2 linked regions of the Actinopolymorpha cephalotaxi genome follow. The protein of the gene in region 2 binds, or shares a complex with, the protein of the main gene of each other region. Links are inferred from orthologs where the notes say so. Each region holds a gene or a part of one and is shown on either strand. Other genes may lie near its edges.

Region 1 (3,581 bases), 260 kb from region 2 along the record:
CTCCCGGACGTACCGCTCGGCGTGCGCGGCGGTGTAGGGGGACGGCACGGTGGTCCAGGCCTGGGTCTCCGGGTCGGTGCACTGGTCGAGCACGCCGGGGATGTCGTCGTCGGAGTGCGGGCGCAGGACGACCGGGCCGGCGGAAAGACGCACGGGATCCATGGCTGACGATCCTGGTGTAAAGAAGCCGGGAAGGGCAAAGTGGGGTAAGTCGGGGAAACGCGGTCCGGCGCGAACGCGGGCGGGTGCGGCACGGCGGCGGCCGTCGCCTACCGTGGCCGTGAGCGTCGCCTACCATGGCCGAAGGCGCGTCGCGGGTGTTGGAGGCAACACCTGCGACACAACCTCTGACGGAATGTAGTCGACACCGCAACGACGAGGAGTCAAGAGTCCGTGCCTGCCCTGCTCGACAAGATCCTGCGCGCCGGTGAGGGGAAGACCCTCCGGAAGCTGCAGTCGATCGCCAAACAGGTCAACTCCATCGAAGCGGACTTCCACTCGATGACGGACGCCGAGCTGCGCGGCATGACCGACGAGTTCCGCAGCCGGCTCGCGGACGGCGAGACGCTCGACGACATCCTGCCGGAGGCGTTCGCCGCCGTACGGGAAGCCGCCCAGCGCACCATCAAGCAGCGTCACTTCGACGTGCAGATCATGGGTGGCGCGGCGCTGCACCTCGGCAACATCGCCGAGATGAAGACCGGTGAGGGCAAGACGCTGGTCTCCACGCTGGCCGCCTATCTCAACGCGCTGCCCCGCGAGGGCGTGCACATCATCACCGTCAACGACTACCTCGCGCAGTACCAGGGCGAGATGATGGGCCGCATCCACCACTTCCTCGGACTGTCCGTGGGCGTGATCCTGGCGCACATGACCCCGGCCGAGCGCCGCGAGGCCTACGCGTGCGACATCACCTACGGCACCAACAACGAGTTCGGGTTCGACTACCTGCGCGACAACATGGCCTGGAGCCTGGACGAGTGCGTCCAGCGCGGCCACCACTTCGCGATCGTGGACGAGGTCGACTCGATCCTCATCGACGAGGCGCGCACGCCGCTGATCATCTCCGGTCCGGCCGAGCAGAGCTCGAAGTGGTACGAGGAGTTCGCCCGGCTGGTCAACCGGATGCGGGTCGACGTCGACTACGAGGTCGACATCAAGAAGCGCACGGTCGGCGTGCTGGAGCCGGGCATCGACAAGGTCGAGGACAACCTCGGCATCGACAACCTTTACGAGGCGGCCAACACCCCGCTGGTGCAGTTCCTCAACAACGCGATCCGCGCGAAGGAGCTGTTCACCCGGGACAAGGACTACGTCGTCGTCGACGGCGAGGTGCTGATCGTCGACGAGCACACCGGCCGCATGCTGCACGGCCGCCGCTACAACGAGGGCCTGCACCAGGCGATCGAGGCCAAGGAGGGCGCGCCGATCAAGGACGAGAACCAAACTCTCGCCACGATCACGCTGCAGAACTTCTTCCGCCTCTACGACAAGCTCTCCGGCATGACGGGTACCGCCATGACGGAGGCGTCGGAGTTCAACAAGATCTACGGCCTGGGCGTGGTGCCCATCCCGACCAACAAGCCGATGGTCCGGGCCGACCAGGGCGACCTCGTCTACCGCACGAAGGACGCGAAGTTCGGCGCGGTCGTGGACGACATCGCCGAGCGGCACTCCGAGGGCCAGCCGGTCCTCGTCGGCACCACCAGCGTCGAGCAGTCGGAGCTGTTGTCGTCGCTGCTGACGCGGCGGGGCGTCCCGCACGAGGTGCTGAACGCCAAGCACCACGCCCGGGAGGCTTCGATCGTGGCCCAGGCGGGGCGCAAGGGCGCGGTCACCGTGGCCACCAACATGGCGGGTCGCGGCACCGACATCATGCTCGGCGGCAACGCGGAGTTCCTCGCCGACGCCGAGCTGCGCGACCTCGACATCGACCCGGTGGAGCACGCGGAGCAGTACGAAAAGGCGTGGGGCCCGACCCTCGAGCGGCACCGGAAACTGGTGCAGGCGGAGCACGACGAGGTGACCGACGTCGGCGGCCTGTACGTCCTCGGCACCGAGCGGCACGAGTCCCGGCGCATCGACAACCAGCTGCGTGGCCGGTCCGGCCGGCAGGGCGACCCGGGGGAGAGCCGCTTCTACCTCTCCCTCGAGGACGAGCTGATGCGGCGGTTCAAGTCCGACTGGGTCGACTGGGTGCTCACCAGCCTGAAGATCCCCGACGACATGCCGATCGAGAACAAGCGGGTCACCGGCGCGATCGCCTCCGCGCAGGCGCAGGTCGAGTCGATGAACTTCGAGATCCGCAAGGACGTACTGAAGTACGACGACGTGCTCAACCGCCAGCGGCACGTGATCTACGACGAGCGCCGGCGGGTGCTCGAGGGTGAGGACGTCCACGACCAGGTGGGCCCGATGCTCGACGACACGGTCGAGGCCTACGTCACCGGCGCGACCGAGGGGTACGCCGAGGACTGGGACCTCGACCAGCTGTGGACCGACCTGAAGCAGATCTACCCGGTCGGGGTCAGCGTCGCCGACATCGAGGAGGACTGCGGCGGCCGCGGCGGGGTCAGCCGCGAGTTCCTGATCGAGCGACTGCGCGAGGACATCCACGAGGCCTACGCCCGCCGGGAGAGCGAGCTCGGCGCCGAGGTGCTGCGCGAGCTCGAACGCCGGGTCATCCTGTCGGTCCTGGACCGCAAGTGGCGTGAGCACCTCTACGAGATGGACTACCTCCGCGAGGGGATCGGGCTGCGGGCGATGGCCCAGCGCGACCCGCTGGTGGAGTACCAACGTGAGGGCTACGACCTGTTCATGGCCATGATGGACGCCATCAAGGAGGAGTCCGTCGGCTACCTGTTCAACCTCGAGGTGCAGGTCGCCGAGCCGACCGCGGAGGAGGTCGCCACCGAAGCGGAGGCGGCCGCGGAGGTCGAGGATCACCCGCAGGTGGTGGCTCGCGGCCTGTCCGCACCGCAGCGGCCGAGCCGGTTGAACTACACCGCGCCGACGGTGGACGGCGAGGGCGGCGTGGAACAACGCAGCGAGTCCGGCGGGAGGGTGACCGGCAACGGCTCCGGTGCGGACCTCGACTACGCCGGGACGCCGCGCAACGCGATGTGCCCCTGCGGCTCCGGCCGGAAGTACAAGCGCTGCCACGGTGACCCGAAGGCCCGCGCCCGGATGACCGACTGAGCCGACCGGCTCCGCGACGCTTCGACCGAACGCCGCGTACCCATCCACTCCGATTCGGAGTGCGGGGTACGCGGCGTTCGGCTTCGCCGGCGAGCACTGCGCCGCAGGCTTGACATCACCGGACATGGAACCGCCGGCCCCGATGCCTTTGGGTGGTTCCCCCGTGCATCGGAGCCGGCGGGCTCATGGGTGGTGCGACGGCTGGTCAGCCGAGCTGGAGCGCGGTGCACCGCCAGCGGCCGTCCAGTCCTTCCAGCCGGACGGCGACCGCGCGCGACCGTCCACCGTGGTTGACGTGTACGGCCACCTCGGCGACCCCGTCGCGGGGTTCGCAGACGTGCACCGAACGGACCATCGCCCGGCCGCGGTCGCAACGCGGGGCC
Region 2 (3,181 bases):
GGTCCGATCGAAGATCGGCCGCAAGCAGAACCAGCGGGACACCCTCCGGTCGCTCGGGCTCAAGCGCCTGAACGACGTGGTGGTCAAGGAGGATCGTCCCGAGATCCGGGGCATGATCGCGACCGTTTCCCACCTGGTCGCGGTCGAGGAGGTCGACTGACGATGGCTAACCAGGCCAAGAACACCACGGCCGAGCGGGAGACGGGCGGCACGCCGCTGCGCGTCCACCACCTGCGGCCCGCGCCGGGTGCCAAGACCGCCCGTACCCGCGTGGGACGCGGTGAGGGCAGCAAGGGCAAGACCGCCGGGCGCGGCACCAAGGGCCGCAAGGCACGTGGCAGCGTTCCCGCGACGTTCGAGGGCGGCCAGATGCCGCTGCACATGCGGATGCCGAAGCTGAAGGGCTTCACGAACCCCTTCCGCACCGAGTACCAAGTGGTCAACCTGGACAAGATCAGCGCGCTCTACCCCGACGGCGGCAACGTCACCGTCGAGGCGCTGGTCGCCCATGGCGCGGTTCGGCCGGACCGCCCCGTCAAGGTGCTCGGCACCGGCGAGGCGTCGGCGGCGTTCGAGGTGACCGCCCACAGGTTCTCCCAGAGCGCCCGTGACAAGATCACCGCCGCGGGCGGAACGGTCACCGAGCTGTAGAAGTTCGTCACACACGCGACAAAGTGGGGCGCCGCTGGCGGTAAGGTTCCAAGGAACCCCGCCAGGGCGCCCCGTGCGGCGTCGCCGGCCCGAGCGGGCTGTATTGTCCGAGGGAACGTCAGGGCTCCGGGGCGGCGTCGCGTCGGTTCCCAGTGGTGTCCACCGATCACGAGGATCCGCCGTCAGGCGGTACGCAGGAGGACTGGGTGCTCACCGCGTTCGTCAACGCGTTCAAGACGCCGGACCTGCGCAAGAAGCTGCTGTTCACGCTCTTCATCGTCGCGTTGTTCCGGGTCGGTTCGGTGCTACCCACACCAGGGGTGGACGCCGCGGCCGTACGCCGTTGCCTGAATCCCGCGCTGTCGGGTGGCGGCAACAACATCTACGGGATGCTCAACCTCTTCTCCGGCGGCGCGCTGCTGCAGCTGTCGGTCTTCGCGCTCACGATCATGCCGTACATCACGGCGAGCATCATCATCCAGCTGCTCACGGTCGTCATCCCACGCCTGGAGACCCTCAAGAAGGAGGGGCACTCCGGTACGCAGAAGATCACGCAGTACACCCGTTATCTCACCATCGGCCTGGCCATCCTGCAGTCGACCACCATCGTGGCGCTGGCGCGGTCGGGCCGGATGTTCCAGGGCTGCAACGAGACGATCATCCCGAACGACAGCATCCTCACCCTGGTGACGATGGTGCTGACCATGACCGCCGGCACCGGCGTGATCATGTGGTTCGGCGAGCTGATCACCGACCGTGGCGTCGGCAACGGGATGTCGGTGCTGATCTTCGTGTCGATCGCGGCGGGCTTCCCGACCGCGCTGTGGGGGATCCGCCAGCAGAAGGGCTGGGTCACCTTCCTCGCGGTGATCGCGATCGGCCTGGTCATCATGGGTGCGGTCATCTATGTCGAGCAGGCCCAGCGCCGGATTCCGGTGCAGTACGCCAAGCGGATGCTCGGCCGGCGCGCCTACGGCGGCAGTTCGACGTACATCCCGCTCAAGGTCAACCAGGCCGGCGTCATCCCGGTGATCTTCGCGTCCAGCCTGCTGTACGTGCCGGTGCTCGCCGCGCAGTTCAACCCCAACGCGCCATGGGCGCAGTGGATCACCACCAACATCTCCCGGGGTGACCACCCGGCCTACATGCTCGGCTTCTTCCTGCTGATCGTGGCGTTCACGTACTTCTACGTGGGCATCACGTTCAACCCGACCGAGGTCGCGGACAACATGAAGAAGCACGGCGGCTTCATCCCTGGCATCCGTGCCGGCAAGCCCACCGAGGACTACCTGCAGTACGTGCTCTCGCGCATCACCGCACCGGGTTCGCTCTACCTCGGTGTGCTCGCGCTGATCCCGCTGATCGCGTTCGCGCTCATCGGGGCCAACCAGAACTTCCCGTTCGGCGGCACGTCCATCCTGATCGTGGTCGGGGTGGGTCTCGACACGGTGAAGCAGATCGAGAGCCAGCTCCAGCAGCGGCACTACGAAGGGTTCCTGCGTTGACGCGCCTGCTCATCATGGGTCCACCCGGAGCGGGCAAGGGCACCCAGGCGAAGAAGATCGCCGAACGACTGCACATTCCGGCCATCTCGACCGGCGACATCCTTCGGCAGAACGTGGAGGACCGCACGCTCCTCGGCCGGGAGGCGGCCCGCTACCTCGACGCGGGCGAGCTCGTCCCCGACGAGATCATCAACGGCATGGTGCGGGCCCGGCTGGACGAGCGGGACACCGAGAACGGCTTCCTGCTCGACGGCTACCCGCGCACCCTCGCCCAGGTGGGCACGCTCGACGACATCCTCGCCGACGAGGGGGTGTCGCTGGAGCGCGTGCTGGTGCTCACCGTCGACCCCGACGAGCTGGTCAAGCGGGTGCTCAACCGCGCCCAGGAGAGCGGCCGCAGCGACGACACCGAGGACGTCATCCGGCGCCGGCTGGAGGTCTACTCCGAGCAGACGGAGCCGCTGCTCGACGTGTACGCCGGCCGTGGGTTCCTGGTGCCGGTGAACGGCATGGGCGAGGTCAACGAGGTGACCGAACGGGTGCTGTCCGCGCTCGCCAAGTAAGCGGGGCGACAGGAGGCACCGTGTTCTCAGACCGCAGGCTGCACCTGAAGAAGCCGGCCGAGATCTCGCTCATGCGGGCGGCGGGCCTGGTGGTCGGGCAGACCCTGGAGGCGCTGCGCGCGGCGGTGGCGCCGGGCGTCACCACCGCAGACCTCGACGCGCTGGCCGAGGAGCGGATCCGGGCGGCCGGAGCGGTTCCGTCCTTCCTCGGCTATCACGGCTACCCGGCCTCGATCTGCACCTCGGTCAACGACGAGGTGGTGCACGGGATCCCCGGCGGCCGGACCCTGCGTGAGGGCGACCTCATCTCCATCGACTGCGGCGCGATCGTGGAGGGCTGGCACGGCGACGCGGCGATCACCGTCCCGGTGGGGGAGGTGGAGCCGCGACTGCTCGAGCTCGCCCGGATCTGCGAGGAGGCACTGTGGCGGGGACTCGCCGCGGTGCGCTCCGGGGGACGGC

Evidence for each region.
Region 1: the proteins of secY (region 2) and secA are in contact, whole or in part, in a crystal structure (PDB 3DIN), measured with the Thermotoga maritima proteins. The link is inferred for Actinopolymorpha cephalotaxi from one-to-one orthologs. Residues at the interface, in WP_004081795.1 of Thermotoga maritima: Glu108, Gly109, Glu110, Glu111, Ala236, Glu237, Arg238, Arg239, Ile240, Thr241, Ile242, Gln243, Tyr244, Ala245, Arg246, Arg247, Val248, Thr249, Gly250, Arg251, Arg252, Val253, Tyr254, Gly256, Ala257, Ser258, Thr259, Tyr260, Leu261, Pro262; in WP_004082002.1 of Thermotoga maritima: Glu261, Ala262, Arg263, Lys300, Ala301, Arg302, Thr303, Ile304, Ile305, Leu323, Tyr324, Asp325, Pro326, Val329, Ser330, Tyr333, Ile336, Lys340, Phe345, Val349, Glu363, Phe364, Tyr374, Ser375, Gly376, Gly377, Glu393, Ile395, Thr482, Ser483.

Annotation. Positions count from the first base shown.
Region 1 is NZ_JACBZA010000001.1:3,785,887-3,789,467, reverse strand. The notes cover bases 55-3,398. They hold secA (preprotein translocase subunit SecA), read left to right. Parts: upstream 55-393; coding sequence 394-3,198; downstream 3,199-3,398. Other genes in these bases: FHR37_RS16685 (GNAT family N-acetyltransferase), read right to left, coding at 55-162. In the rest of the region: more of FHR37_RS16685, read right to left, coding at 1-54; FHR37_RS16675 (Rv3235 family protein), read right to left, coding at 3,404-3,581. UniProt on the Escherichia coli protein: Required for protein export, interacts with the SecYEG preprotein conducting channel.
Region 2 is NZ_JACBZA010000001.1:4,050,329-4,053,509, reverse strand. What follows is about bases 63-3,006. They hold secY (preprotein translocase subunit SecY), read left to right. Parts: upstream 63-857; coding sequence 858-2,156; downstream 2,157-3,006. Other genes in these bases: map (type I methionyl aminopeptidase), read left to right, coding at 2,740-3,006; FHR37_RS17820 (adenylate kinase), read left to right, coding at 2,153-2,719; rplO (50S ribosomal protein L15), read left to right, coding at 163-651; rpmD (50S ribosomal protein L30), read left to right, coding at 63-160. Outside these bases: more of rpmD, read left to right, coding at 1-62; more of map, read left to right, coding at 3,007-3,181. UniProt on the Escherichia coli protein: The central subunit of the protein translocation channel SecYEG. Consists of two halves formed by TMs 1-5 and 6-10.